4 regions of the Sodalis sp. RH24 genome follow, and region 2 is predicted to be linked to each of the others. Evidence: predicted binding sites of a transcription regulator. Region 2 holds the regulator's gene; each other region holds the start of a gene.
What was found. The regulator CRP, encoded in region 2, controls carbon source genes, mostly activating them, when cyclic AMP is high. The targets are predictions, from matches to a motif close to ATGTGANNNNNNTCACAT.

Region 1 (7,737 bases), 810 kb from region 2:
ATAGTTGCGCAATGTCTCGATAGAGGCGCTGACGGACTGAATGCCCAGGCGATGGGCCACCGGGGGAATATAGCTATCCCAATCGATGGCCAGGTCGTTATCGCGCGCGGCCTGCAGCGAGACCGGCGGCGTACGGGGCTTTTTGCGGCCATGCTGGATGCGCACCGTGTCATACTCCTTACGGGTACGCACTATAAATTCATCCCGCTGCTCGTCCGACAGCAGGGCCGACACCACCCCCACGCTGCGCGAGGCATTCTGCACATACACCGTCGGCCCGCTGTAGTTTTTCTCGATTTTAACCGCGGTGTGCGCCTTCGAGGTGGTGGCGCCGCCAATCAGCAACGGCAGGGTAAATCCCTGGCGTTCCATCTCTTTGGCGACGTTGACCATCTCATCGAGCGAGGGCGTGATCAAGCCCGACAGGCCGATAATATCCACGTTGAATTCCCGCGCCGCTTTCAGGATCTTATCCATCGAGACCATCACGCCCAGGTCGATGATTTCGTAGTTATTGCATTGCAGCACCACGCCGACGATATTTTTGCCGATATCATGCACATCGCCTTTCACCGTCGCCAGCAGAATCTTGCCGGCCGCCTTTTGCTTTTCTTTTCCCGCCTTGATAAAGGGTTCCAGATAGGCAACCGCCTGCTTCATGACCCGCGCCGACTTGACCACCTGCGGCAGGAACATCTTCCCGGCGCCGAACAGGTCGCCCACCACGTTCATGCCGACCATCAGCGGCCCTTCAATCACCTCAATGGGCCGCGCCGCCTGTTGCCGCGATTCTTCGGTATCCGCTTCGATGTATTCGGTAATGCCTTTTACCAGCGCGTACTCCAGCCGTTTATTGACCGGCCAGCCGCGCCATTCCGCCTGCTGTTGTTTCGTATCGTCGTCGTTTTTGCCAACGCGGTATTTCTCCGCCAGATCCAGGAGTCTTTCGGTGCCGTCGGCGCGCCGGTTGAGCACCACGTCCTCTACCGCCTCGCGCAGCTCATCGGACAGGTCGTCATAGATGGCCAGCTGGCCGGCGTTGACGATCCCCATATCCAGGCCGTTCTTGATGGCGTAATAAAGGAACACCGCGTGTATGGCCTCGCGTACCGGCTCGTTGCCGCGAAACGAAAACGACACGTTGGATACCCCGCCGGAAATCAGCGCATGGGGCAGCTCGGCCTTGATATCGGCACAGGCGCCGATAAAGTCCTGGGCATAGTTATTGTGTTCTTCAATCCCTGTGGCGATGGCAAAAATATTGGGGTCGAAGATAATATCTTCCGGCGGGAAACCCACGGTTTCGGTCAGGATGCGGTAAGCGCGGCGGCAAATGTCTATCTTGCGCTGCCGGGTATCCGCCTGGCCCTCTTCATCAAACGCCATCACTACGACCGCGGCGCCGTAACGGCGCACCAAACGGGCATGGTGGATAAAAGCGTCCTCGCCTTCCTTCATTGAGATGGAATTAACGATGCCCTTGCCCTGGATGCACTTCAGCCCCTGCTCGATGACGTCCCATTTCGACGAATCGATCATAATCGGCACCCGGGATATATCCGGTTCGCCGGCGATCAAATGCAGAAAACGCACCATGGCGGCGGCGGAATCCAGCATGCCTTCATCCATGTTGATATCAATAATCTGCGCGCCGCTTTCCACCTGCTGCAACGCCACCGCCAGCGCCTCATTATATTTTTCTTCTTTGATCAGGCGCTTGAAGCGCGCCGAACCGGTAACGTTGGTGCGCTCGCCCACGTTGACGAACAGCGTATCCTTGGCGATATTCAGCGGTTCCAGGCCAGCCAGACGGCAGGCAATGGGCCGCTCCGGCAGGACGCGCGGCGCTATGCCCTCGACGGCGCGCGCCATGGCGGCGATATGCGCGGGCGTGGTGCCGCAGCAGCCGCCGACGATATTCAGGAAACCGGAAACGGCCCATTCCTTGATCTGCCCGGCCATTTCATCCGGGCCGAGATCGTATTCGCCAAAGGCGTTCGGCAATCCGGCGTTGGGATGGGCGCTGACATAACAATCGGCAATGCGCGACAGCTCGGCCACATACTGGCGCAGCTCATCGGGGCCTAAGGCGCAGTTCAGGCCAAAGGACAGGGGCTTGACGTGGCGCAGGGAATTATAGAAGGCCTCGGTGGTCTGGCCGGAAAGGGTGCGGCCCGAGGCATCGGTAATAGTGCCGGAAATCATCACCGGCAACTGTACGCCCATGGCCTCGAATTCGGTTTCGATGGCGAATATCGCGGCCTTGGCGTTAAGGGTATCGAAAATGGTTTCCACCATAATCAAGTCCACGCCGCCCGTCACCAGAGCGTGAACCGCCTCACGGTAAGCGCTCACTAACTGATCAAAACTGACGTTGCGGAACGCCGGATCGTTAACGTCCGGCGAAATGGAGGCGGTGCGGTTGGTGGGGCCGAGGACGCCGGCCACATAGCGGGGTTTCTCCGGCGTGCGCGCCGTCCATTCGTCCGCGCTGCGCCGGGCCAGCCGGGCGGCCTCGGTATTCAGCTCGCTGACCAGCGACTCCATATGGTAGTCGGCCATGGCGATGGCGGTAGAGTTAAAGGTGTTGGTCTCAAGGATATCGGCGCCCGCGGCCAGATAGTCGTGATGGATAGCGGCAATCACCTCGGGCTTGCTCAGCACCAGCAGATCGTTATTGCCTTTCAGATCGCTCGGCCAGTCGGCGAAACGCGCCCCCCGGTAGTCCTCTTCCTCAAGCCGGTAACTCTGGATCATGGTGCCCATGCCACCGTCCAGCACCATGATGCGCTGTGCTAATTGCCTGCGCAGTCCGTCCACTCGATTGTTCACCATTACCCCATCCACCGCTGAAAAAATCATCTTTTATGAAGCCAAAACAGGCAGAACATCCTAGCATAAATTACAGGCAATCGACGCCGAAGGCGCATGAGACTTTTTCAAATCCCACCGGTCCGGCCCGAAACGATGCTGTGCGATGTAAAAAGAATGTTTCAGATTACATTTTTAATTTGAAGCAGATCACAATTAGCGCGAAAAAACGACAAAGCATCTGGAAACCGCAGCAAAAATCGGGATAATGTTACCGGTAACATCACTACACTCTTTTCTGGCCACGGAGCCTTACGATGACAACAACAGCTAACCATATCTTCGTTTTAATGGGCGTTTCAGGCAGCGGCAAGTCCGTGGTGGCCAACGCCCTGGCCCGTGAGCTATCGGCCGCGTTCCTTGACGGCGATTTTTTGCATCCGCGCGCCAACATCAACAAAATGGCGGCGGGACAGGCGCTTAACGACGACGATCGCGCGCCCTGGCTGGCGGCAATCAATGATGCCGCGTTTGCGATGCAACGTACCAACGCCATTTCCATTATCGTCTGTTCGGCGCTGAAAAAACATTATCGCGATCGGCTGCGGGAAGGCAACGCCAACCTGTCCTTCCTGTATCTCAAGGGCGAATTCGATGTGATAGAAGCCCGGATGAAAGCGCGCAAAGGTCATTTCTTCAAGACCCAAATGCTGGTCACTCAATTCGATACCCTGGAAGAACCGGGCGCCGATGAAAAGGACGTCCTGGTGGTGGATATCAACCAGCCGGTGGACGGGGTCATCAACGATGCCCTGCGCTGCATCAAGGAACAGATCGGGGCAACGGCGGCTGACCTCCCGCGCGCTTAAGCAGCGATCGGCACAGCAACTATGCTTGTTATGCCAGGGATAATCATTGTCATACCCGGCCGGTAATCTCCAGAGGGCGCATCCGGCTGTTTAAGCTTTTTTAGCTGAAACGATTCAATTTCACAATATCGCTGTAATAGCCGGCAGGCCGCTTCGCTACCAATAGGTTGTCATTATAAAAAAAGCGATTCGACGGTTTGTCCGGCGGCTGGGACACCAATTCCGTTGTTGAGCCAGGCTCCGCCGACGGCAAGAGCCAGGCTTGACCATTCAATCTTAAGTGTGAGGCAGATATGAATCCTACCGTAGCCCGGGTGACGCAACGCGTTATCGACCGTTCTTTACCCACCCGCACCGCTTATCTGGCGCGCATCGACGCCGCACGCGTCAAAACGGTTCACCGGTCGCAGCTGGCCTGCGGCAACCTGGCCCACGGCTTCGCCGCCTGCCAGCCCGATGATAAGCTGGCGCTGAAAAGCATGACCCGCAATGATATCGCCATTATCAATTCATACAACGATATGCTGTCCGCCCACCAGCCTTACGAGCATTACCCGCAACGCCTGAAGGACGCCCTGCACAGCGTCGGCGCGGTAGGCCAGGTAGCCGCCGGGGTACCGGCGATGTGCGACGGCGTGACCCAGGGACAGGACGGCATGGAGCTGTCGCTGATGAGCCGGGAGATCATCGCCATGTCCGCCGCCATTGGTTTATCCCATAATATGTTCGACGGCGCCTTATACCTCGGGATTTGCGACAAGATCGTCCCCGGGCTGGTGATGGCGGCGCTGTCCTTTGGACATCTGCCGGCGGTATTCGTCCCCGCCGGACCGATGGCCAGCGGTTTGCCGAATAAAGAAAAAGTACGCGTACGCCAGCTCTACGCCGAGGGCAAGATAGACCGCGCGGCCATGCTGGATGCCGAAGCGGCGTCATATCACAGCGCCGGCACCTGCACCTTTTACGGCACCGCCAACTCCAACCAGATGGTCATGGAAATGATGGGCCTGCATTTACCCGGCTCATCGTTTATCCAGCCCAATACCCCGCTGCGCGGGGCCCTGACCGATGCCGCCGCCGTACAGGTTACGCGCCTGACGGAAAACAGCGGCAACTATCTGCCGATTGGCCGGCTGGTGGACGAGAAGGTGATCGTCAACGGCATTATCGCCCTGCTGACCACCGGCGGTTCCACCAACCACACCATGCATTTGGTCGCCATGGCCCGCGCCGCCGGCATTATCATTAACTGGGACGACTTCTCCGAATTGTCGGACGTCGTGCCGTTGCTGTCGCGGATTTACCCCAACGGACCGGCGGATATTAATCAATTCCACGATGCCGGCGGCGTCCAGCTTGTGATACGCGAATTGCTAAAAGGCGGCCTGCTGAATGAAGAGGTCAATACCGTCGCCGGTTTCGGTTTAAGCCGTTACACCATGGAACCCTGGCTGGATCAAGGAGTGCTGGCCTGGCGCGAAAGCACCGAAATCTCGCTCGATCCCAAGGTGATAGCCAGCATCGATAATCCGTTTGAACATCACGGCGGCACCAAGGTGCTGGACGGCAATCTGGGGCGCGCGGTGATGAAAACCTCAGCCGTACCCGTGGCCAACCAGGTTATCGAGGGGCCGGCGATGGTGTTTGAAAGCCAGCATGACGTGGGTCCGGCCTTTGATGCCGGCGAATTGAACAAAGACTGCGTGATCGTGGTGCGCTACCAGGGACCGCGCGCCAACGGCATGCCGGAGCTGCATAAACTGATGCCGCCGCTGGGCGTGCTGCTGGATCGCGGCTACAAGGTCGCCCTGGTCACCGACGGACGCTTATCCGGCGCGTCAGGCAAGGTGCCGGCGGCCATCCATGTCACGCCGGAGGCCTATAACGGCGGATTGCTGGCGAAAATCCAGACGGGCGATCGGGTGCGGGTGAACGGCGTTACCGGCGAGCTGTCGTTGCTGGTGGACACCGACGAACTGGCGCGGCGGATCGTGGCGCAGCCTGATTTAAGCGCGGAGCATATCGGCTGCGGCCGCGAACTGTTCGGCGCGCTGCGCGGGCAACTCTCCGGCGCGGAACAGGGTGCGAGCTGCATTCCCTTTTAATCCAGGGTGGGATTCATTTTTTTCAGATCGTATGGCGTAATCTGGTAAACGTAGTAGTTCAGCCAGTTGGCGAACAATAAATGCCCATGGCTGCGCCAGCTGGCCCTGGGCGGCAGGTCTGGATTATTATCCGGGAAATAGTTAACCGGGATGGCGGGATTCAGGCCGGCCGCCAGATCGCGATGATATTCGCCGGCCAGGGTTAAGGCGTCGTATTCCGGATGACCGGTGACGAAGGCCAGGCGTTTATCGGGACTGGCGAATAGATAGGCGCCGGTTTGCTCCGATTCCGCCAGGATCTCCAGGTCGGTATATTGACGGATAACGTCGGAGGGGAAGTCGGCATAGCGGGAATGCGGCGCCAGAAACGTCTCGTCAAACCCCCGGGTCAGCAAGGCATGCGGCTTAAGGGTGTTATGCTGATATACGCCGGCCAGCTTCTCCCGCCGGGTCATTTTGGGAATGTCGTATAAAATATTCAGCGCCGCCTGTACCGCCCAACAGACGAACAGGGTCGAGGTGACATGTCCTTTAGCCCATTGCAACACCCGGTCTATCTGCGGCCAGAAAATCACATCCTGAAAGTCCACCAGCCCCAGCGGCGCGCCGGTCACCACCAGACCATCGTAGTTTTCATCCTGGATATCCTCAAAATCACAGTAAAAGGTGTTGAGGTGTTCCGCCGGGGTGTTTTTCGACTCATGATTGTCAATACGCAACAGCTGAATATCAATTTGCAACGGCGAGTTGGACAGCAGTCTCAGGAACTGATTTTCCGTCTCGATTTTTTTCGGCATCAGATTAAGGATCAGCACCTTTAGCGGACGTATTTCCTGGGTGCGCGCGCGGGAAGTGGTCATAACAAACACGTTTTCGTTACGCAGGAAATTCACTGCTGGCAACTCATCAAGAACCCGAATCGGCATAACTATAGAACCTCAAAGCATACGTATAAACGTTTAGACATCCAGATGCCCACGATAGCGTTTTTAGTAAATGATGTCGAGTGTTCAACCATTAGTTGAAAATGTTTCATCTTTAGCGAAACATTTTCTTTATTATTTCCAGCTTGTCGAACCGCTGATTATTACCGGACGGGGGGCAGGCCCGCGGCATCGGCCAGCATCTGGATAAAGGGCAGCGTCAGGGCGGAGGTATCGCAGGCGTGACGGTGAAGCAGCCAGGTTCTGTTCTTAACCGCCTGGCCGTCCACAGTGATGGGTAGACGGAACAGCGAATCCGGCAACGGCAAATAGCTGGAGATAATGGCGTAACCTAAGCCATGGTTCACCATGGCCAGGCAAACCTCCAGTTTGTCCACTGTCATGGCGATACGCGGCGCCAGCGAAAAATTGGCATTCCACCAGCGCTCAATCAGTTGGGTAATATGCGGCCCATGATTAATTTTAATCTGTGGCAAATGAGGCAGCAGGCTGAAATTAAGCTCATGCTGGCTTATCAGGTAATAACAATCCTCATCGATCAGCCGTTTGCCCTCTTTCCAGTTAAAATCATCTTTCACCAGCGCCAGATGAATCTCATCCCGTTGCAGGCGCTGGAAAATTTCTTCGCTGTAACCACTGGTAAGGCTAATGCTGACGCCGGGATATTGCCGGCGAAAACGTTCCAGCAAGGCGGGCAGGCGGTAGGCGGCATAATTACTCGACACCCCGATGCGGATCTCCCCTTGCTGTTGCTCATCCAGGCTATGCAGGTTGATTTTTAACTGCTGCATGTCCCTAAGCACCTTATCGGCATGGCTGGCCAGAAATTCCCCCTGCGCGCTGAACGCCAGGCCTTTGCTGTTCTCGTCAAATAACTGGATCGCCAGTTTGCGCTCGATTTGTTTTAAGCGATAACTCAGCGCGGGCTGGGAGGTATATAACTGTTCCGCGGCGCGGGTGATATTTTTATGCTGGTAAACGGCCCGGATAATGAGCCAGTCTTTTTCA
Region 2 (7,737 bases):
CCTAGCATACCGTGGGGCGCTCGGTCGGGCGGGAACACCACGCCCGATTCGACCCCATCGGCATGCTCTCCCTTGAACACGCCAGGATTCGCTGCGGTGTTGGCGGGCCTAGCATACCGTGGGGCGCTCGGTCGGGCGGGAACACCACGCCCGATTCGACCCCATCGGCATGCTCTCCCTTGAACACGCCGGGTTTGAGTGCGGTGTTGGCGGGCATACCGTGCCATGGGGCGCTCGGTCGGGCAGAGAAACCATGCCCGATTCGACCCCATTGGCGCGCTCTCCCTTGAACACGCCGGGTTTGAGTGCGGTGTTGGCGGGCCGGTTAGGCGGCGGGGGCGTGGTGTTCGTCGCGCACTTCAAAGCTGTGGGTCATATTGACCGACGCGCCGAGCATCAGTGAGACCGAGCAGTATTTTTCCGCCGATAGCGTCACCGCCCGCTCCACCGCCTTGTCGGTCAGCCCGGCGCCGGTGACGATAAAATGCAGGTTGATATGGGTAAACAGGCGCGGCGCCTCGTCGCGGCGCTCGGAGGTGAGTTTGACCTCGCAGTCCCGGACGTCCTGCCGCGCTTTGTGTAAAATCGATACCACATCAATGGCGCTGCAGCCGCCGACCGACATCAATACCATTTCCATTGGGCTGGGCGCTTTTTCGCCCGCGTTCCCATCCATCAAAACCTGGTGGCCCGAGGCGGATTCGCCCATGAAAGACAACCCTTCTACCCATTTGACCCGTGCCTGCATTATGATACTCCTGATGAAAAGCTTTCCAGCAGACTACATTTTTGTTGGAAAACTGGCAATGTTACTGAACATACTTCATGCTGAAGCAAGACAACAGAAGACACTGCTTCAAACCTATGCTAAAAACAAGGCTGGATCGGCCTCATGATAATGAAAGGGCAAGAGATCGATCGGAACATCACATTACCAGACCCTAATAAGTTCCCTTACGTCGCTCCGTTTAAACGCGGAGTCAGAGTGAATAATACAAGCGCCGTAACAGGGAATACGATGTCCCGAACCTGGGATAGCGATGACAAAAGAGGATAACAGCGAATGGTTCTCGGCAAACCGCAAACAGACCCGACTCTCGAATGGTTCCTGTCTCATTGCCATATTCATAAGTATCCATCGAAGAGTACACTTATACATCAGGGTGAAAAGGCTGAAACGCTTTACTACATCGTTAAGGGCGCCGTGGCGGTGCTGATTAAGGATGAAGAAGGCAAAGAGATGATTCTCTCCTATCTTAACCAGGGAGATTTCATCGGTGAGCTCGGCCTATTCGAGGAAGGTCAGGAACGCAGTGCCTGGGTACGGGCGAAAACCGCCTGTGAAGTCGCCGAGATTTCGTATAAAAAATTCCGGCAGCTGATTCAGGTGAATCCGGATATCCTGATGCGCCTGTCGGCGCAAATGGCCAGTCGTTTACAGGTAACGTCGGAAAAAGTCGGCAACCTGGCATTCCTGGACGTTACCGGACGCATAGCGCAAACCCTGTTGAACCTGGCGAAACAACCCGACGCCATGACCCACCCCGACGGCATGCAGATAAAAATCACCCGTCAGGAAATCGGCCAGATTGTCGGCTGTTCCCGCGAGACGGTAGGACGTATTCTTAAAATGCTCGAAGATCAAAATCTTATATCCGCGCACGGTAAAACCATTGTTGTTTACGGCACGCGCTGATAGCCCCGTTATACAGGCGTGGTGCTTCGTACCACGCTTTTTTTGCTGACAGTATGTGGCGCCGGTTAATCTACCACCCTGAAGTAAACTATGCCCTGCGGCAAACCATCGTGCTATGCCTGCCGGTGGCCGCCGGCCTGTTATTCGGCAGCTTGCAAAACGGCCTGCTGTTTTCGTTGGTCCCTGCCTGCTGCAATATCGCCGGCCTCGATACCCTGCATAAACGGTTTTTCAAGCGACTGGCCGTCGGCGGCGTGCTGTTCGCGCTGAGCAGCGTGCTGATCCAGGTGCTGTTGGCCGTGCCGGTGCCGTTGCCCTTGGTGATGCTCGGCCTGGCGCTGCTGTTCGGCGTTACCGGTGAAATCAGCCCGCTGCACGGCCGTTTATTGCCCGCCGCGCTTATCGCCGCCATCTTTACCCTGGGGCTGGCCGGCAATGTGCCGCCCGCCGTGCCGCCGCTGCTGTATATTGCCGGCACCGCCTGGTACGGGCTGTTCAACGCCCTGTGGTTCCGGTTGTGGAAGGAGCAGCCGATGCGGGAATCGCTTAGCCTGCTGTATCGGGAGCTGGCGGATTATATCGAGGCGAAATATACCCTGCTGACACAGCATACCGATCCGGAAACCGCCCTGCCGCCGCTGTTTGCCCGCCAGCAGGCGGTGATTGATCTGATTGCCCAGGTATACCAGCAGCTTTATATGCTGTCGGCCAATGATCAGCTGCAGTACAAACGCCTGCTGCGTTCTTTCCAGGTGGCGCTGGATTTGCAGGAGCATATCGCCGTCAGCCTGCACCAGCCGGACGAAGTACAAAAACTGGTGGCGCAAAGCCACGCCGAGGCGGTTATCCGCTATAACGCCCGGCTGATTGCCGCGCGGTTGCGGGTACTGGCGGATGATATTCTCTATCACCGGCAGCCGGGGCGTTTTAACATGGCCACCGCGCTGTCGGCCCTGGAAAAAATTGCCGACCGGCATCCGGATAATCCGGTCGGACAGTTTTGTTATTACCATTTCAGCCGTATCGCCCGGCTGCTGCGTACCCAGCGCCCGCTTTACCGCCGCGACCTGATGGCCGACAACCAGCAGCGGCTGTCGTTTTGGCATGCGCTGGTCAGCTACTGTTCCTTTAAATCCATGGCGCTGCGCAGCGCGGCAAGGCTTGGGATTATGCTGGCCATCGGCAGCAGCCTGGGGCTGGTATTGGATCTCCCCAAACCCTACTGGATTTTAATGACGGTGATGTTTGTCAGCCAGAACGGCTATAACGCCACCCGGGTGCGGATCCAGCATCGGGCCCTGGGCACGTTGGCGGGGTTGGTGATTGCCGCCGGCACGCTGCAATTCAGGCTGAGCGACGGCACGGTATTGCTGTGCATGTTGTTCCTGACGCTGGCGTCTTACCTGGTGTTGCGCAAAAATTACGGCCTGGCGATGATCGGCATGACGGTGACCGCGGTGTATACGTTGCAGCTACTGTCGCTGAACGGCGCGCATTTCCTGGTGCCCAGGCTGGTGGATACGCTGATCGGCTGTATGCTGGCGTTCGGCGGCATGCTGTGGTTATGGCCGCAGTGGCAAAGCGGTATGCTGCGCAAAAACGCCCATCTGGCGCTGGAGCGGGACCAGGACGCGCTGCGACTGCTGCTGCAACCCGCCCCCGAGCCGGCGGCGCTGGCCTACGCGCGCATGAAGGTCAACCAGGCGCACAACGCGCTGTTTACGTCGCTTAGCCAGGCGATGCGGGAGCCGGCGTTTAATTCGCGCTATCTGACCGATATGCGTTTATGGGTGACCCATAGCCAGTTCATCGTCGAGCACATCAATGCCATGACCATCCTGGCGCGGGATCACTACATGCTGACGCCGACGCTGGCGCAAAAGTACCTGGCCTCTTGCGAGGTGGCGCTGCAGCGCTGCCAGCAACGGCTGGAATATGACGGCCCAAGCTCAGACAGCCCGGTGATGGATGCCGCCGGCGAAACGCCGGAGCTGCCCGGCACCCTGATGGAACGCCATCTGCGGCGTATTCTGTTCCATCTGGGCGTGATGCATACGATTTCATCGGTAGCCTGGCGCCAGCGGCCGCAGCACGGCAACTGGCTGGCGCGCCGGTTAAGCCATTAGTCTCCCGCCGCGCGCCTTAGGGTTTGGCGGCGATAACCTGCGCCACCGCCTGTTCAAACCGGGCCATGCCCTGTTCGATATCGGCGAACTCCACCACCAGCGACGGCGCGAAACGGATGACGTCCGGACCGGCGTTGAGGATCATCAGGCCCTGCGCGGCGCTGGCGTGCAGGAACTCGCGCGCCCGGCCATGGAACTGCGGCCGCAGTTCGGCGCCCAGCAGCAGGCCCATGCCGCGCACATCCGAAAATACCTGATATTTGTCGTCAATCGCCTGGAGCGCGCTGACGAAACGATCGTGCCTTTCGTTAATGCCCGCCAGGACTTCCGGCTGGTTAATCACATCCAGCGCCGCCTCGGATACCGCGCAGGCCAGGGGATTGCCGCCATAGGTGGTGCCGTGGGTGCCCACTTTCATCACCGAGGCGATCTCTTCCGTAGTCAGCATGGCGCTGATGGGGAAACCGCCGCCCAGCGCCTTGGCGGTGGTCAGAATATCCGGCGTTACGCCATAGTGCATATAGGTAAACAGCTTGCCGGTGCGCCCCATGCCGCACTGCACTTCGTCCATCACCAGCAGCGCCTGATTTTGGTCGCACAGATCGCGCAGGCCCTGCAGGAATTCCGGCGTGGCGGGCATAATGCCCCCTTCACCCTGAATCGGCTCCACCACCACGGCGCAGGTATGATCATCCATCACCGCCTTGACGGCCGCCAGATCGTTAAAAGGCACATGGACGATATCCGCCGGTTTTGGCCCGAAGCCGTCGGAATATTTTGGTTGCCCGCCCACGGTAACGGTAAACAGCGTGCGGCCGTGGAACGCGTTATGAAAAGCGATGATTTTGGTTTTATAGGGGCTGTGGCGGGTAATGGCGTAGTGACGCGCCAGCTTAAACGCCGCTTCATTGGCCTCGCCGCCCGAATTGGCAAAAAACACCCGGTCGGCAAAGGTGGCGTTAATCAGCTTGCGCGCCAGGCGCAGCGCCGGTTCGTTGGTAAAGACGTTGCTGGTGTGCCATAGGGTTTCGCCCTGGGCTTTCAGCGCCGCGACCAGCGCCGGGTGGCAATGTCCCAGCGCAGTGACGGCAATGCCGCCGGAGAAATCAATATATTCCTTTCCGTCCTGGTCCCATACCCGGCTGCCCTTGCCCCGGACCGGAATAAACTGCGCCGGTGCATAAACCGGCAGAATAACCTGGTCGAAAGTTTCCCGCGTTACTGCGCTATTATCTGTATTCATATGTAATTACCCGGTCCGCAACAAATCAAGAAGTGATATTATAGTCATAAAATATGAATAAAAAATCACTCCAGTGCAATCGTTTTATCACTATCAGAGCGAAAAAAAGCCGCTGCCCGTGGCCTTGTCCGTTAATGCTATATCAACATGCCGATCGGCTAACACGCAAGAAAGTTCGCCAGGAGTTGATGTCCCTGCTCGCTGAGCACGCTTTCAGGATGAAACTGTACACCTTCAAGCGGCAGGGTTCGATGACGGATGCCCATAATTTCATCCCGCGCGCCGTCGCGCAGACTCCAGGCGGTCGCCTCCAGGCAATCGGGCAAGCCGGCGCGGTCGATCACCAGGGAATGGTAGCGGGTGACCGTCAGCGGCAGGGCCAGCCCGGCGAAGACGCCGCGGCCGTCATGGATAATGGCGGAGGTTTTGCCGTGCATCACCTGGTTTGCGCGCACGATGCGGGCGCCGAAAGCCTGCGCAATGGCCTGATGACCCAGGCAGACGCCGAGTATAGGTATCCTGCCGGCAAAATGACGAATAGCCGCCAGTGAAATGCCGGCCTCGTCGGGGGTGCCGGGACCCGGGGAAATCACCAGTTGCCGCGGGGCCATGCGCTCGATATCGGCCAGTTGCAACCGGTCGTGGCGCCATACCTCTACCTGCGCGCCCAGCTCGCAAAAATATTGGTACAGGTTGTAGGTAAAGGAGTCATAGTTATCGATAAGCAGCAACATCGCCGGTATATCCTACTGGTAAATAGATTTTTATTGAATAACAACAGGATGCATTTTAGATAGCGGCCCGTGCCCCGCCAGCTACACAGGATAGCGTCCTTTGCCTGGACAGGAGATCAGGACCTGTGTGATATTCACCCGACGCCCGCCCGCAGGCTACCGGCCATATTGTCATATCGTCAGGGATAAAAAAACAACGCATGTACCGTTATAAGCCGCTGAAAATACTGCTGCCTTACCTGTGGCCCAAGAATAACCCTAAGCTGCGCTACTATCTGGTGGCGGCGCTGCTGTTTATGATCGTGGCCAAGGTCGGCACGTCGCTGGTGCCGCTGGCCTATAAAGCCATCGTCGACCGGCTGGGCGGCGACCAGGCGCGGCTGCTGGCCGTGCCCATCGGGCTTATCCTCGCCTACGGTCTGGCGCGGGTCTGCGCATCGTTATTTGATGAACTGCGCAACGTGATGTTTATCTATGTCAGCCAAAACGCCACCCGGCTGCTGGGCCTGCGCGTTTTCCGCCAGCTGCATGCCCTAAGCCTGCGTTTTCATCTGGAACGGCGCACCGGCGGGTTGTCCCTGTCCATCGAGCGGGGAACCCAGGCGGTCTCGACGGTGCTGTCGCGCGTACTGTTCTCCATCGTGCCCATCTTATTTGAAATCAGCCTGGTGGCGGCCATTATGTGGCGGCTGCTGAACATCTGGTTCGCGGTGGCGATTATGGCCACCGTCGGCGCGTATATCCTGTTTACCATTACGGCGGTGGGATGGCGTACCCGCTTTCGCCGCGAATTAAACCAGGCCAATGCCGACGCCAGTAATAAATCCCTCGACAGCCTGCTTAATTACGAGACCGTGAAATATTTCGGCAATGAGGCGTTCGAGTGCCAGCGCTTTGACAGCTCGCGTCGGCTGTATGAGCGCGCCGCCATTAAAAACCAATTCAGCTTTACGGTGCTGAGCATTGGCCAGACGGCGGTGATTTCCGTCGGTTTGGTCACGATGATGGCCATGGCGGCGCGCGGCATTACCCAGGGCACCATGACCCTGGGCGACTTTGTACTGGTTAACGCTTATCTGCTGCAGTTGTATCAGCCGCTGAATTTTTTTGGTTTTATTTATGCGGAAATACGCCAGGCGCTGATCGATATGGATAATATGTTTGATCTGCTCACGCTGGAAAGAGAAATTGAAGATCGCCCTGGCGCCGCGCCGCTGCGCGTTACCCGCGGGGAACTGGCGTTCAACGCCGTCGGTTTCGGATATGACGCGCGCCGCCCCATCCTGGGCAATATCACATTTACCATTCCGGCGGGGAAAACCGTGGCGGTGGTCGGCGCGTCGGGCGCGGGCAAATCCACGCTGTCGCGCCTGCTGTTTCGTTTTTATGATGTCGATGCCGGCGCCATCACCGTGGACGGGCAGGATATCCGCGACGTTACCCAGGCGAGCCTGCACCGTGCCATCGGCATCGTGCCGCAGGATACCGTGCTGTTTAACGATACCCTGCGCTATAACATCGGCTATGGCAATACCGACGCCACGTTTGCCGAAATCGAGCGGGCCGCCAGGCTGGCGCATATCCATGATTTTATTGTCAGCCTGCCCGACGGCTACGAGACCCGCGTCGGCGAACGGGGCCTAAAACTGTCCGGCGGTGAAAAGCAGCGGGTGGCCATCGCCCGCACGGTGCTGAAAAATCCCGCCATCCTGGTCTACGACGAAGCCACCAGCGCACTTGATACCCAGACCGAACGCGAGATCCAGACGCATCTGCGCGAGGTCAGCCGCGATCATACCACCCTTATCATCGCCCACCGGCTGTCCACTATCGTCGATGCCGACGAGATTCTCGTGCTGGAGGACGGCGCCATCGCCGAGCGCGGACGCCATGGCGAGCTGCTGGCGCAAAACGGCCGCTACGCGGCGATGTGGCAGC
Region 3 (7,737 bases), 470 kb from region 2:
TTTTGATCGGCAACGCCGGCGTGGGCCCGATTTCACCTCTCGACGAACTGAAGGTAGACGACTGGGAGGCGATGATCGATATTAATATCAAGGGCGTGTTGTATGGTATTGCCGCCGCGCTGCCGGTGTTCCGCGCCCAGGGTTTCGGCCATTTTGTCCACACCGCGTCCACCGCCGCGCATCGTATCGTACCGACCATGGCGGTCTATGCCGGCACGAAAATGGCGGTGCGCGCCATCTCCGAAGGGCTGCGGCAAGAGGCGGGGGAAACGCTGCGGGTCACGGTCATCTCTCCTGGTATGACGCGTACCGACTTTGCGCAGACCATCACCGATCCGGCCGTCAAGGCCCGGATCGAAGAGTCCATGAACACGTTCGGCATTGCGCCTGAGGCGATAGCGCGCGCCATCGCCTTTGCCATTGAACAGCCCGCCGATGTGGATGTGGGCGAGATTATCGTGCGTCCCACCGCGCAGGGTTAACCCGCAAGGCGGCCGCTATAAACGGAAGCTGGCAACCAGTTCCTCCAGCACCGCCGACTGATCTTCGAGCGTGTTGGCGGCAAGGGAGGACTCGGTGACCAGCGCGGCGTTCTGCTGGGTCGTGGTATCCAGCTCGCTGATCGCCCGGGCGATTTGTTCGATGCCGTGGCTTTGCTCTTCCGAGGCCGAGGAAATCTCGCCCATGATGTCGTTGACGCGCGAAACCGAGGCGACGATTTGCTCCATGGTATCGCCGGCCTGGGCCACCAGTTTGGTGCCCACGTCAATGCGCGAGACGGACTCGCCTATTAAGGTGGCGATCTCTTTCGCCGCCTGCGAACTGCGTTGCGACAAATTGCGTACTTCGCTGGCCACCACCGCGAACCCACGGCCCTGCTCGCCGGCGCGCGCCGCTTCCACCGCCGCGTTAAGCGCCAGGATATTGGTCTGGAAAGCGATGCTGTTGATGACGGCGGTAATATCGGTGATTTTTTTCGAACTCAGGGAGATGTCGTCCATGGTCCTGACGACATTTTTCATCACTTCGCCGCCTTGATGGGCATTGTGGGTGGCTTCGCCGGCGATCTGGCTGGCATGTCTGGCGTTGTCGGCGTTGTTTTTCACCGTTGAGGTAAGCTCTTCCATGCTGGCGGCGGTCTCGACCACGGCGGCGGCCTGTTGCTCGGTGCGGGAAGACAGGTCGGTATTGCCCGTGGCGATTTTGGCCGCCGACGAGGCCACGGTGCCGACGCTGTCGCGCACATCGGAAATGATGGTGCGCAGTTTGGCGTTCATGCGCGCCATGGCGGCGGTAAGCTGGCCCAGTTCATCATGACTTTCAGGCGTTATCGACGCGGTGAGATCGCCGTCGGCAATGCGCTCGGCAACCGCGAGATTTTTCAGCACCGGCCGGGTAATCTGCCGGGTGATATACCAGGAGACGAGAATACCGAAGACCACCGCAATCAGGCCGATGATAATGGTAATGCTTGAAGAACCATACGCCAGCGCGTCATTTTTTTCTTTCACGATATTAATAATGACTTTGACCGCGGCGCTGCTCTTATCGCCGGCAAGTTTTACGCCGTTTTCCGCCGCATTTAAATCCTTATAATCGGCATAGTAGTTCTGGCTTATATCCTTATATTTGCCAAAGTAGCTCCAAAAAGCATCAAGGGCTGGCTTGTTTTCTGGTGCGAGGCTGACCGCCAAATCGTTATATTTTTTCTCTGCATCCGCATAATTCTTTTGCAGCAAGGCTAATGCCTCATCGGTGCCTTTTAATTGCAAATTAAAGGAATTGTCTTTAATTAAAATATAGGCCAATACAAAATCATTGAGTTGATTATCCCTATCGGTGCCAAACGTCTGGTTTAGCAAGGCGGTTTTAAAGGGGCCTATGGCGTCCTGGTTATGGAGTTCGTCCAGTTGGGCGCGGATAGCGACCATTTTTTTGGAAAAAACACCCATGTTTTCCAGAGATTTATTAAAATCTCCCAGATAGCGGGCAATGCTATCCAGGCTTGCCATCGATTCTTTATCCCATGACAGTGCCTGGGCTTGGTGGGTGAGCGCGGCGGCGTCATCGATAAAGCCGGCCATGACTTTACGCACCGCGTCGTCGGACGAGTAAAGGTATTTAACGCGGTTGACTTTAACCTGGAAAACATCAATATTTATATTATAAACCAGATTGGTCTTTTCATAAATATCGCGAATTTCCTTGAAGCGTTGAACACTAAGGCCTGATGCAATAACGACCAGTAATAAGACAATGCCGAAGCCTAGAAAAAGTTTATGTGACACTTTAATGCTATTTATTTTACTTATTAAACTTGTCATTTCTGTTTCCCATATAAATGTCACAAATCAAACTGTGTAATACCTGAGATAAATGTCCTGCCTAGCTATCGGCAAATTTTTCCGCTTCTTTAGGTTATTTTCCGCGGAATGAGAGAATGGACAGTAAAAATATCGATGCAGAGTGGTGCGGCGGCGGTAGGGCGGTTGTTGTGGGAATTATGGGGATTCGCTCATGCCACCCTGTGCTTTGCGTGATGGCGTTAAGCCCAATTTTTGTCTTTTGCCCGCGCTGATATGCGGATGCCTGAAAAAAATAGTGCAACTGTCCAAGAGATGATGATGACTCAATCGTGACGGGTAATGCCTCGGCTTACCGATTGCAAATGAACGTTGGGAAATAATTACCGCTATTTTGTTAATAAAGAAGCAGAACATATATTTTCGCCTGCCGCATGGCGGAAATAGAATAGCCGCTTTCACAAAAGAGCGAAAAAATAAACCGGATGACTGTCACGTCGCTTACCCGGCCGCATTGGCCTGGGATTTCCCCACCTCCGGCAAGAGTAGCTATACTAAAAGCCTATGGGTAACAAACAGGAGGATGCAGATGACTATTCATAAACACGGACAGGCACATTGGGAAGGCGATATCAAGCAGGGTAAGGGCACCATCTCCACGGAAAGCGGCGCCTTAAGCCAGCAGCCCTATGGCTTCAATACCCGCTTTGAAGGCAAACCCGGCACCAATCCCGAAGAGCTTATCGGCGCCGCCCACTCGGCCTGTTTTTCCATGGCGCTATCCTTGATGCTGGGTGAGAAGGGATATACCCCGCAGAGTATTGATACTAAAGCCGATGTTTCCCTTGATAAGGTGGGCGGCGGCTACGGCATCACTAAAATCGCCCTGGACAGCAGCGTGGTAGTGCCCGGGATCGATAAACAGGAATTTGACGCCATTATCCAGCAGGCAAAAGAAAACTGCCCGGTGTCCAAGGTGCTTAAGGCTGAGATTACACTGACCTACCAGTTAAAAAACTGAATTGGCAGCACGACCTGATCCGCACCCCGTCTATCAGGGCGGGGCTTGCGCCACCCCTTTACCACGCTGCGGGTTTCCCCGCCCTACGCCGCATACCGCGTTTCGCCGCGCCGCCAAAGCCCTTGCTCTTCCTTTACCCGCCTGAAGGCAAGTACCCGGATGCGCTGGTTTAATGTGATATTCATCACAAAAATCATGCTATGCTTACCGGTCTTTCCGTAAGGAAACTATCACGACGAGGTATGGGTATGATTACCGGTATGCGTATAGCGACCGTGCTGCAAATGATCCTGAATATCGGCCTGCTGTTCCTGGCGGCGATCCTGATCGTTTTTATGGGTAAGGAAACCGTTCTTCTGGCCAGGGTGTTGCTGGTAAACGGCGAACTGGCGTCTTACTACCAGATGATTGAAGGCATCGTCATTTATTTTCTGTATTTTGAGTTTATCGCCCTGATTGTGAAGTATTTCCAGTCCGGGTATCACTTTCCGCTGCGCTACTTTGTCTATATCGGCATCACGGCGATTATCCGCCTGATTATCGTCGATCATAAAGATCCGCAGGACACGCTGTATTATTCGGCCGCCATATTAATCCTGGTGGTAACGCTGTGGCTGGTCAACAGTAACCGGCTTAAGCGCGAATAGCCCCGTCAGTGATGCGGACTGCCCATGATTAGCGCTTCCCCCAAGCCTGGCGATCGTCGCCTGGATGAAAACGTGCCGGCGCCGGACATCATCCGGCCTGCTTTTACATGATAAAAACGCGCCATGGCGCATTGGTGGGCGAGGGTAGGGCAAGGAGCCTTCAGTAATAGGCCGCTAAGCATTGCAAAATCCCCTTGCCGCTATTGGCCAATGACGGATATCCCTGCAATAATTTGTCAATAACATCATGATTAAGCTCAGGCAAGCCGGCGTGCTTTAGATAGTTACTTAAATGCATTATAACCAATGAAATATAAAATTTTTTATTGATCGATGCGGCATTAAATACCGTATTTGCGCATTCCAACGTCAGATAAAAATTTTCCCCCGTAAAATTTTTCTTAGGGAATATCAGTTTATACATTTTTTGCTTTTTATTTGGCTCACAATAATAAGATGCATAGAAATTATTACCTAATATAGGATAATGCATATTTATTTGGTCCATCAGTTTTAACGGGATATCGTTAAATTCATTATCATCTTTATCTGTGACAGTGGTGATGGACAGCCTGCCGGATGCCGCGTGAAAGTTTAAAGCAGGGTTATCACTATCATCGATAAGGTTGGTATTTTTGAGCAGTTCTATCGTCCCGCTATCGCCGTCGAGCAAAATCGGCAGATAAAGGTGTTTTTCATGCGGCAGCAAAACGCTTATATCATAATATTTTTTATGCAGTTCTTGTTTTAAACATTCATATGAACGACAGGCGAAACTTGGGTTTCCCTTGCCGGGGGTATTATCGCCATCGGCAAAGTTTGGTTTATGGATTTTTGCCGGGGGGCCTTCCTGGTGGCGGAGTATGGGGCTGCGCATTGCGGTAAAGGGCCGCGGGACATTGGTTACGCTTAAGCCGAATGCCGGATTGAACGGCCCGGCTTGCCGAGCGGCGGCGACATCATTTATGGCGGTATCGGAGGAAGAGGATGTTGAATTGATATTGTTCATGCGCCCGCCGTTGAGTTTCACCTGATAAAAAGAGTGTGGGTATAATAAATCACCGGTGTCTTTGATAAAGCGCTTAATCAGTACAGAGATTGAACGCTATTCTTTGAAATTTTGTAGGAGATTGCCCCGGAGGACTTGCCAGGCGTGTTGATTAGGCGGTAGCGACGTTGGTGTGGCCGCGCGCAGGCGGGTTTGCCCTTGCGCTCAATCAAGGCCGATATAATAGCGGCGATATTGCGTGGGCGTGGTTTTCAGCCGCCGTAAAAAGGCGCGCCGCAGAATATCCACGCTGGAAAAACCGCAGGCGGCGGCGATTTCCTTCGGCGCCAAACGGCTGGATTCAAGCAGGTCGCGCGCTTTGGCCACCCGCTCCTGCTCCAGCCAGCGCGCCGGCGCCACTCCCAGCGCCTCCTGGAAGAGACGCGTAAAATGCCGGGTACTGAGCTGCATATGATTGGCCAGGGTTTTCACACTTTTCACCTCATCGAGATGGGCGACGGCCCAGCGCTGCATATCCTGCAAGGACGATCTGCCGGCCAGCGAGGCGCGGCCGCTGCGGCTGAAATGCCCTTGGCCGACCGGGCGGGTGAAAAACATCACCAGGTTGGCGGCGATCGCCATCGCCACCTCGCGGCCCAGATCCTCTTCCACCATCCGCAACGCCAGATCCAGACCGGACGTTACGCCCGCCGCCGTGCGCAGCGGGCCGTCGCAGATATAGATTTCATCGCCATTGACCCGCACGCCGGGGTAGCGGCGCGCCAGTTCCCCGCATACCGCCCAATGGGTGGTGACCCGGAAGCCATCCATTAATCCGGTAGCCGCCAGCACCAGCGCGCCGGTGCATACCGAGCCATAACGCTGGCTTTGCCGGCAGCAGGCCGCCAGCGCCGCCAGGCTGTGCGCATCCAGATTAACGCCCGCCGCCACCGCCGGCGCGCCCGCCACCAGGAAGCTATCCAGCGGCCCGGTAAGCGTCTCCCGCAACGACAGGTCGGGGACGATTTTTACCCCCGAGGATGAGGTAATGATCTGCTGATCCAGCCCCATGACCCGCATACGGTAAACCACGCGCCCCAGGATGGCGTTCGCCTCGGCAAACACGTCCAGCGGCCCGGAAATATCCAGCAGTTGCGCGCCGGGCAGCGCGAGGCAGACTATTTCTTTACGCATATCCTATTCCGTACCTCAATGGGTTATTGCATGGCACCGGTCAGCGTTTTGTCTCAAATCGTCGTAATACGGTGATTGAAGACACCGAGCATGAGCCATTACCCTGGTCAGGTCAATTAACCGGAGGTAATCACCATGGCTTTCAGCATCAACGGTATCAGCGTGCCCGACAGCAAAATGGCGCGCGAAGCAACGGAGCTGGTGCGCGACACCGAATCCGATCTGCTGTTTCATCATTCCAGCCGCACCTATTATTGGGGGGCGCTGGCCGGGCGGCAGCGCGGCCTTCGCGTCGATCAAGAATTGTTGTATATCGGCTGCCTGTTCCACGACATGGGGCTGACCCGGGAACACTGCAGCTGCGATAAGCGTTTTGAGGTGGATGGCGCCGATGCGGCGCGCGATTTCCTGCGCCGGTACGGTGTCGGCCAGGCGGATATCGATAAGGTCTGGACCGCCATCGCCCTGCATACCACGCCGGGGGTGCCGGAGTTTATGGCGCCGGAAATCGCCCTGGTCACCGCCGGCGTGGAGATGGATGTACTGGGCATTAACTATGCGTCCTACCCGGAAGACGTGCGGGAACAGGTGGTGGCCGAGCATCCGCGCACGCCGGCGTTTAAAGAAGACATTATCCAGGCGTTTTATGACGGCATTAAGCATAAGCCGGACACCACCTTCGGCAATGTTAAAGCCGATGTGATTGCCGATAAGGAACCGGGTTTTATGCCCGGCGACTTTTGCGCGCTTATCCGCGCGTCGCGCTGGAAAGGGTAACCGCCGCGCAAGGCGGCGAGTTGATCAGCGGCTTTGCGTCAGTTTTGCCATAAACGCCAGGCTCTGGCGCCACGAATCCGCCGAGGCGTGGGCATTGGCGGCGGGCGTGCCGCCGGCGGCCATGATAATGCCCGATACCGCATGGGGCTTATCGATAACCGTGGCCGGCACATACGGCGTGGCGATGGCGTGGCCGGCGTCGGGATAATCCAGGTGCTGAACGGGGTAAGGATAGGCGTGATCGTTAAGCGTCCTGGTCACATGGCGGCAGTAGTCGGTGGACGGCCAGAATCCATCGTCGCCGCCGGAAATCAACAGCACCGGGCAGCGCATATTTTCCACCCGGATGCGCGCGGCTTCCACCGCGGCGGTATTCCGCTGGGCGTGGACAAACGCCGCCGCCTGGCGCCGCGGCTGCGGGGCGTTGTCAATTTCGCGCCAGCATGCCTGCGCGTCGTTTCCATGCCAGACAATCGGCAGCGGCTTGCCCTGGTAAACCCAGCAGGGCGCGAAGCGGCTTTCACCCGGGCGTCCCGCCGCCAGTACGCCGTGCGTTACCGAACTGGGAACATAGGCGATCACGGCGGACACCCGTTCGGGAAAGGTGGCGGCCAGCAGCAGGGATAATTCCCCGCCGCGCGACTGCCCGCTGACCGCGACAAAACCCTTGCGCGGCCGCAGCCGCTCGTGTACCCAGGCCAGGGCGTCGGCGAAATATTCCAGCGGCGTGGCGGAGATATGCGACGGCAGGCCCGGCGCGCCAAAGTACCCCAATGCCAGCGCCGCATAGCCGCGGGAAGCCCATAA
Region 4 (7,737 bases), 2.2 Mb from region 2:
ACTCCCACAACACAAAATCCCCGTCCAGGATGACCGGCACCATGGCATTGGGATTTAACGCCAGAAAAGCCGGGTCATGGGGATCTTTAAATCCGCTCCCCCAGTCTTCCCGTTCAAAATCGATACCCAGTTCCACGCAGGTCCATAAGACCTTGCGCACGTTGATGGAAGTTGACTTGCCCAGAATTTTCAGCATAGATGTCCTTCTAGTCGCCACGGTGCCGGTGAGATCGATATGGCATAATGGCATTGTTTTTCGCCAGATTAAATAGCCCGCGCGCGCCATGCCTATCCCGTCGTCCGGCGGGTTGGCGCATTTCCCCGCCGTGCGCGGCGCCTGAACTTGCAGCATAAGAGGGTAATATGACCACGGCATTACTGATTATTGATATGCAAAACCATATTCTCCACGGGCTGGCCGATGCGGCTCGCCAGCCGCTGCTCGATCGGCGGTTAGGCGAGGTGGCGCAGCGGCTGGCGGCATTGCAGCTGCGGGCGCGCGCCGCCGGGGCGCCGGTTATCCTGGTGCAGCACGACGGCGACGGCGATCACCGGCTGGCGCGGGGCGGGGAAGGGTGGCGCATCCGTGCGGACCTGGGGCCTGCGCCCGGGGATATCGTGGTGCATAAGCGCAGCTGCGATTCCTTTTATGCCACCGATCTGGCCGATTGTTTGCAGCGCCTGGGCGTCACGCGCCTGGTGGCGGGGGGATGCATGACGCAGTTTTGCGTCGATACCACCGTACGCCGCGCGGTTTCCCTGGGGTATGACGTGGTCCTGGCCGGCGACGGCCATACCACCGCGGACAGCGGCGCCCTCGGCTTTGCACAGATCATCGCCCATCATAATGCCCTGCTGGATGGATTTAACGCCGGGCCGCATAGCGTAAGCGTACGCCAGGCCGGCGAAATTGAGTTTTAAGGCGGTAATCGTCCCGCGCCAGGCCTATTGATAACAGGTTACCGTCATGAGGAAAGAATGATGCAGCAGTCCTTGATTATCGTCATGCCGCTTTACCCCGGCGTTACCCAGCTGGATTTCACCGGCCCGCACCAGTTCTTTTCCCGTCTGCCGGATACCCGGGTGATTGCCGCCTCGACGGCCGGCCGGCCGGTAAGCGCCGACGGCCTGGTATTTTCCGGCCTGGCCGATCTGGCGGCTATCGCGCGGTGCGATATCCTCTGCGTGCCGGGCGGCGCCGGCAGTACCGAGATGATAGCGGACCCGGTGTTTATGGCCGATATCCGCCGGCTGGCCGGCGGCGCCCGCTATATCACCTCGGTGTGTACCGGGTCGCTGATCCTGGGCGCTGCGGGGCTGCTAGTGGGTAAACGCGCCGCCTGCCACTGGGCCTGGCGTGATCTGTTAACGCTGTTCGGCGCCATACCCGACGCGGGCCGCGTGGTGCAGGACGGTAATATCATCACCGGCGGCGGCGTAACCGCGGGCATGGATTTTGCGCTGGCGGTGATTAACCAGGTCTTCGACCAGGCGACCGCCGAGGCTATCCAGCTGGGACTGGAATACGCGCCGGCGCCGCCGTTTAACGCCGGCCGGCCGGAAACCGCCCCCGGATCGGTGCGGGAACCGGTGGCGGCGCGTATCGCCGCCACTGTGGCGACGCGTCAACCCGTGGTTGCAGCAGCGGCCCGCGCCATGTTCGCCGCCCGGGACGGAAAATAACCGCCCGCAGGCGGCCATGCCGCGCGGCGGACAGGTCCGATCCGCCGTGCCGGCACGCAAGACGGCATCAAGGATGGTGAAAGGGTATGGCGAGCATAAGCCGTGCCCGCAGCCGCCGCGTGCCGCGGATAAACAGATCGGTGTCATTCATGGCTCGCGCCAGCGTTAACGCGCCCTGGATACCGGCGACGGTGTCCTCGGCCAGTTCGCCCGCCGCCGGAACTGCGACGCCGGCCCGTTGCAACGCCTGTTGCAGCGCGCTGATCCAGTGGTGGAAATACACGCCGATAGCATGGCCAAATCGATCGCGCGTGCCGTCCAGGGCAAAGGCCCCCATCAGGCAGATGCGCTGTCCGGACAGGAAATACGCATCCACCGCCCGCCACATGCCGTCAAGCGCGTCCGGCGCGTTATCCCGCGCCAGCGGCTGGAAAATGTGGCGGTGAAACCACGCCTCGACCTGGGTGAGTACCGCCGCCGCCATGGCGTCTTTGCCGCCGGGAAAAAAGTGGTACAGGCTGCCTTTGCCCAGGCCGGTGCGTTCGGTGATACGGCTCAGGGACGCGCCCTCGAAGCCGCATTCACGGAATACGTCGGCTATTTGCGCTACCAGCGCCGCGCTATCCGCGTTGTGGTCGGTCATCTAGAGGCCAAAGTCGGACAGACCGGGGTGATCATCCGGGCGCCGTCCCAGCGGCCAGTGAAACTTGCGGTCGCCGTCGGCGATGGGCAGATCGTTGATACAGGCAAAACGGCGGGCCATTAACCCCGCGGCATCGAACTCCCAGTTTTCGTTGCCATAGGAGCGAAACCAGTTGCCGCTGTCGTCATGCCATTCATAGGCAAAACGCACCGCAATGCGCGCGCCGGTAAACGCCCACAGTTCCTTAATCAGCCGATAATCCAGTTCTTTAGCCCATTTACGCGTCAGGAACGCCACCACCTCGTCGCGGCCGGTGACGATTTCCGCGCGATTGCGCCATTGCGTATCAAGGGTATACACCTGCGATACGCGCTGCGGGTCGCGGCTGTTCCAGCCGTCCTCCGCCATACGGACTTTAGCGGCGGCGGTGTCAGGGGTAAAGGGAGGGACCAGGTTTGCCATGATGGATGCCTTGTCAGGAGAACGGGAATCCTGACTGTACCAATCGGTACAGCGCCGGGCAAGCTATTTTTGTGGCGCGGGCAGGGAGCGGTCAGCGCTACTACCCCGCCCGGGGACGGCCGGCGGAGACGGTCAGTTTACCTGCCATTCCGGCGGCGTATGGGAAACCACATACGTGGCGATATCTTTCAGGTTATCCCAGGCTTCGCGCCAGGAGACCATTTCAACCGACAGCGTGATACCCAGCAGTCCGGTGACAAACCAGCAGGCCATGCTGATGCCGACGCCGCTGAAAATAAACGCCAGCGCATTGTGGCTGCTTTTACGGCAAAAGACATTTAACGTGCTGGCGAAAAACATCATCACCGCGCTGAGCAATTCCCAGCGCATCATCACGAAGCCTGCGGCAAGAGTACCCATGACAACCCACCCCCCATTTGTAAGATGGTGTAATTTTCTCCTGTTTGGTTGCATTGCGCTACAAAAATATGTGATCCAAGACACATTTTTAGGCCGATTTGTGCTTGCGCCTAAGATTGTGGCGATTTATTAGTCAATTGCACCGGCGTGTTTCCCGACTCCGCCGGACCAAAAACCGGGTAGTCGGGCAGCGTCATATTCTGATACGGCTCCCAGCCGCCGCCGAGCGCTTTATATAACGCCACCAGATCTGTGCCGGTCTGCACCCGCGCGCTGGCCGCCTGCTGCCGGGCCTGCGCCAGCTGCCGCTGGGCGTCCAGCACGTTGATAAAAGTGCTGATGCCCTGGCGATAGCTGGCGCTGGCGAGATCGAAGGCATTCTGCAACGAGGCGGCCGTTTGCTCCAGCCCCTCGACCCGCTGCCGATCGGTGCGGTAGCTGACCAGGGCATTTTCCACATCCTGCAGGGCGGTCAACACTGCCTGGCGATAGGCAAGCGCTTCATTGGCCTGCTGTACGCGCGACAGTTTCACGCTGGCCACCAGCCGGCCGCCCTGGAATATCGGCAGGGAAACCTGGGGACCAAAGCTGTAAAAATGGCTGCTCCAGTGGGTGAGGTAGTCCGCATCGGTATTGCGCATCCCGAACTGCCCGGTCAATGACAGATCGGGAAACAACTGCGCCACCGAAACCCCGATATTGGCGGTGGCCGCATGCAGGTTGGCTTCCGCCTGGCGGATATCCGGCCGCCGGCGCGCCAGCGTCGATGGCACGCCCACCGGCACCGCCGCGGGAACCGCCGGCAGGGGTTTGACGGGCGCCAGCTCGTGATCCAGGGTGCCGGGAGGCTGGCCCAGCAGCACCGCCAGGCCGTTCATGGCCTGGCGCTGCTGCGCTTCATACTGGGGCAGTTGCGCCCGCAGCGAACCAAGCTGGGCGTTGGCGTTTTCCACGTCATACTGCGGGGCCAGGCCGTGCTGCTGCTGGCTGCGCGTCAGTTCCGCCGATTGCTGGGCCACCGCAATTTGTGTTTCCAGGGTAGCGGCCACGCTCTGCGCGCCGCGCAACTGCAGGTAAGTCCGCGCCACCTCCGCCTCCAGCGAGACCAGCGCGTCGTTGCGTCCCTCGACCGCGGCCTGGGTTTGGGCGTTCGCCGCCTCCACCGAGCGACGTACCCGGCCCCACAGATCAATTTCCCAGCTGGCGTCGAAACTGCCCTGGTAAAGATTGACCGGCCTGAACAGGCTATCCAGCCCTGAGGCAATCTCCGGGCTGGTATTTTCATCGCTGAGGTTGACGCCGGAGGATTCAAGTTCACCCTTCAGGCCCAACTGCTGCCGGGTAGCCTTGGCGCTGGCGTTTACCGCGGGCAAACCGGCCGCCCCCGCCTGCACGCTTTGTTCACGCGCGCCGGCGATGCGCAGCACCGCCTGTTGCAGCGAAAGGTTGCCGGCGATGGCGCGCGCGATCAGGCTGTCGAGCTGCGGATCGTTGAAACTGCGCCACCAGGACGGGTCCGGCTGCGACGCCAGCGTGACCGCGGCGCCGGATTTATCGCCGGCCGGCGCAAAGGCGGCGGGGGTGACGGGATGGGGCGGCTGATAGTCCGGTCCTACCGCGCAGGCGGCCAGGACGAACGGCGCCACGCCGAGGCTGAAACGCCCTATCAATGAGCGATGCCGCCGCCGGGCGGCCAGGAAACAAACCGGCATATCAATGTGCTCCCGCATTGCCTTCGCTCTTGACGGGCGAAAGCAACAGACAAAAAGGTATAAGGATAAACGCCACCACCGCGCACAGGGAAAAGACGTCGATATACGCCAGGATCCGTGATTGGGATATCATCTGCTGATACATCTGGCCGGTCGCCAGCTGCATCGGATCGCCTATCTGGTGGGAAAAATCGCGGATTGCCGCCGCGGTGCGGTTCAGCGTCTGTTGAAACTGTTCGTTAAGCGGCGACATATTATGCACCATGGCGGCGCTATGGGCCTGGGATCGCTCGGTGATGGCCGCGGTGGACAGCGAAATGCCCACCGACCCCGCCACGTTGCGGAACATGGTAAACAGCGCCGAGGCGTCTGCATTCAGCCGCGGCGCCAGCGTGACGAAGGCGACGGTGGTCAACGGCACAAACAGGAAACCCAGCCCGATGGACTGCGCGCTGCGCATCATCACCAGGGTATTGAAGTCTACGTTGGGCACCAGATGGCGCGAATAGATAAACGACAGCGCCAGCAGCAGGAAGCCAAAGGCCACCAGCCAGCGGGTTTGCACGATCGGCATCAGCTTTAATACCAGCGGGATCGACAGGACAATCAGAATAGCCCCCGGCGACAGCACCAGCCCGGACAGGGTGGCGGTATAACCCAGTTCCTGTTGCGCCAGTTGCGGCATCACCACCGAGCTGCCGTAGAGGATCATGGCCATGCCGGCCATCAGCAGGCAGGCCACGGCGAAATTACGATCCTTCAGGCAGCGCAAATCCACCACCGGCTTTTTGGCATACAACAGCCAATAGACGGCGCCGACGATGCCGATGACGGTAAGCAGCGCGAACAGCCGGATAAAACCGGAGGTGAACCAGTCGTCGTCCTCGCCGCGGTCCAGCATTACCTGCAGGCAGCCCAGGCCCAATGCAATCAGGCCGATGCCGGTAAAGTCGATGCTGAGTTTTTTACCTTTCACCTTACGCTCCCAGGGGGGATCCTCCAGCAACTGGTAAATGGCCAGCAGGGTCAGCACGCCCACCGGGATATTGATCAGGAACACCCAACGCCAGCTGTAGTTATCGGTGATCCAGCCGCCGAGCGTCGGACCGACCACCGGCGCCACGATGATGGCGATAGACGACAGGCCGAACGCCTTGCCGCGATCTTCCGGCTTGAAATAATCCAGCAGTACCGATTGCTGGATCGGCTGCAGCCCGCCGCCGAAAAATCCCTGCAATACGCGAAACAGTATCATTTGCCACAGCTCGGTGGCGATACCGCACAGAAACGAGCACAGGGTAAACATGGCAATGCACAACAGGAAATACTGTTTACGGCCGAACACCCGGCTGAGGAACGCCGAAATAGGCAATACGATGCCGTTGGCCACCAGATAGGAGGTCAGCACCCAGGTGGATTCATCGTAACTGGACGACAGCGTGCCGGCGACGTGGGGCAGGGCCACGTTGACAATGGTGGTGTCGAGGATTTCCATAAACACCGCCAGCGTCACCACCATCGCCACCAGCCAGGGATTGCTGGCCGGCTGCCAGTTGCGTTCACCGCTCATTCCAGCAATACCTTCGGCGCCACCGACAGGCCCAGGGGCAGGGGGGTATTGGCGTCCAGTCCGCTGTCGATAACGATTTTCACCGGCACGCGCTGAACGATCTTGACGAAGTTGCCGGTGGCGTTTTCCGCCGGGAACGCCGAGAAGCGGGAGCCGGTGCCCTGCTGCACGCTGTCCACATGGCCCTGCAGCTTCATATCGGGAAAGGCGTCGACGGTAATCTCCACCTTATTGCCGGGGCGCATGCGTTCGAGCTGCGACTCTTTGAAGTTCGCCATTACCCAAATGTCGGGCGAGACCACTGAAAACAAGGCGCTACCCGCCTGCACCAGCATGCCGGGCTGGACATTACGCCGGGTCACATAGCCGTCGAACGGCGCGCGGACATCGGTATAGGAAAGGTTCAGATCGGCGGTTTCCAACTGGGCCTTCGCCTGGCGTACCTGCTGCTGCCGGGCTTCAACCGTGGCCTCGGCCTGGTTGATCTGCAGGGCGACCTGCGCGGCCACCTCCACCTGGGCGCGGGCGCTGGCGGCATCCGCGCGCGCGGCGCGCACCTGGGCGCTGGCGGTATCGATATTTTGCTGGGTGGTGGCGCGGGGATCCACGCCGCGCTGGCGGCGGAATTCCGCTTCGGCATTTTGCAGATTGGCGTCGGCCCGCGCCTGTTGGGCCTGGGCCTGGGCCAGTTGCGCCGGGTACTGCACCCTGGACAGCGCCAATTGCGCCTCGGCCTGGTGAAGCTGCGCCTCGGCCAGCCCCAACTGGGCCAGGGCCTGATCGTGCTGGGCACGATAATCCCGCGCATCGATTTGCAGCAGCAGGTCGCCTTTATGCACCCGCTGGTTATCCCTGACCGCCAGGTTAACCACGTAACCGCCGACTTTCGGCGCCACGGTCACCGCGTCGCTTTCGGTAAACGCATCATCGGTGGTTTCCTGGTTGCGGGTCGTCAGCCAAAAATAGAGGCCGACCACAATCAGGATCAGCACCACCACCCCAAGGATAATCAACGGTTTTTTACCGGGGCGCTTGCGCTGCGTTTCTTGCGCGCCGTCGCCGTCATCCCCGTGTGCCTCGTTGTCGCCGCCGGCGCTATCCCGTCCTGTGTCGTTATTCCTGCGGGTGTTCTGGTCGGCCCGATCCTGACTTTTTGGCGTCAGGTCGCCGCTGTCTTGTGATTGCCGGCCCGCCTGGCCGGCGTTTCCCTGTTGGTCATCGCCTTGGGCGGCGGCGCGCCTGGGCAA

Region 1: a site for CRP is predicted at 3,010-3,027, ahead of gntK (gluconokinase). Genes of this name have one in related genera too.
Region 3: a site for CRP is predicted at 3,497-3,514, ahead of psiE (phosphate-starvation-inducible protein PsiE). Genes of this name have one in related genera too.
Region 4: a site for CRP is predicted at 3,277-3,294, ahead of ACL2XG_RS08875 (YjcB family protein). Genes of this name have one in related genera too.

What each region holds. Positions count from the first base shown of each region.
Region 1 covers NZ_CP178729.1:3,281,149-3,288,885, forward strand. The annotation lists gene metH (methionine synthase) at 1-2,835, opposite strand, end outside; gene gntK (gluconokinase) at 3,129-3,680, shown strand; gene edd (phosphogluconate dehydratase) at 3,974-5,785, shown strand; gene metA (homoserine O-acetyltransferase MetA) at 5,782-6,711, opposite strand; gene ACL2XG_RS14935 (LysR family transcriptional regulator) at 6,873-7,737, opposite strand, start outside.
Region 2 covers NZ_CP178729.1:4,089,869-4,097,605, reverse strand. The annotation lists gene ACL2XG_RS18465 (OsmC family protein) at 326-748, opposite strand; gene ACL2XG_RS18460 (hypothetical protein) at 708-896, shown strand; gene crp (cAMP-activated global transcriptional regulator CRP) at 1,064-1,696, shown strand; gene ACL2XG_RS18450 (YccS/YhfK family putative transporter) at 1,750-3,822, shown strand; gene argD (bifunctional acetylornithine/succinyldiaminopimelate transaminase) at 3,839-5,065, opposite strand; gene ACL2XG_RS18440 (aminodeoxychorismate synthase component II) at 5,224-5,799, opposite strand; gene ACL2XG_RS18435 (ABCB family ABC transporter ATP-binding protein/permease) at 6,000-7,737, shown strand, end outside.
Region 3 covers NZ_CP178729.1:4,557,993-4,565,729, forward strand. The annotation lists gene ACL2XG_RS20700 (SDR family oxidoreductase) at 1-482, shown strand, start outside; gene ACL2XG_RS20705 (methyl-accepting chemotaxis protein) at 498-2,324, opposite strand; gene ACL2XG_RS20710 (OsmC family protein) at 2,893-3,324, shown strand; gene psiE (phosphate-starvation-inducible protein PsiE) at 3,573-3,971, shown strand; gene ACL2XG_RS20720 (hypothetical protein) at 4,132-4,980, opposite strand; gene ACL2XG_RS20725 (GlxA family transcriptional regulator) at 5,185-6,153, opposite strand; gene ACL2XG_RS20730 (HD domain-containing protein) at 6,289-6,930, shown strand; gene ACL2XG_RS20735 (acyl-CoA thioester hydrolase/BAAT C-terminal domain-containing protein) at 6,955-7,737, opposite strand, start outside.
Region 4 covers NZ_CP178729.1:1,932,279-1,940,015, reverse strand. The annotation lists gene ACL2XG_RS08900 (glutathione S-transferase family protein) at 1-196, opposite strand, end outside; gene ACL2XG_RS08895 (isochorismatase family protein) at 364-921, shown strand; gene ACL2XG_RS08890 (DJ-1/PfpI family protein) at 982-1,683, shown strand; gene ACL2XG_RS08885 (TetR/AcrR family transcriptional regulator) at 1,751-2,326, opposite strand; gene ACL2XG_RS08880 (DUF1348 family protein) at 2,327-2,788, opposite strand; gene ACL2XG_RS08875 (YjcB family protein) at 2,921-3,208, opposite strand; gene ACL2XG_RS08870 (efflux transporter outer membrane subunit) at 3,319-4,938, opposite strand; gene ACL2XG_RS08865 (DHA2 family efflux MFS transporter permease subunit) at 4,922-6,490, opposite strand; gene ACL2XG_RS08860 (efflux RND transporter periplasmic adaptor subunit) at 6,487-7,737, opposite strand, start outside.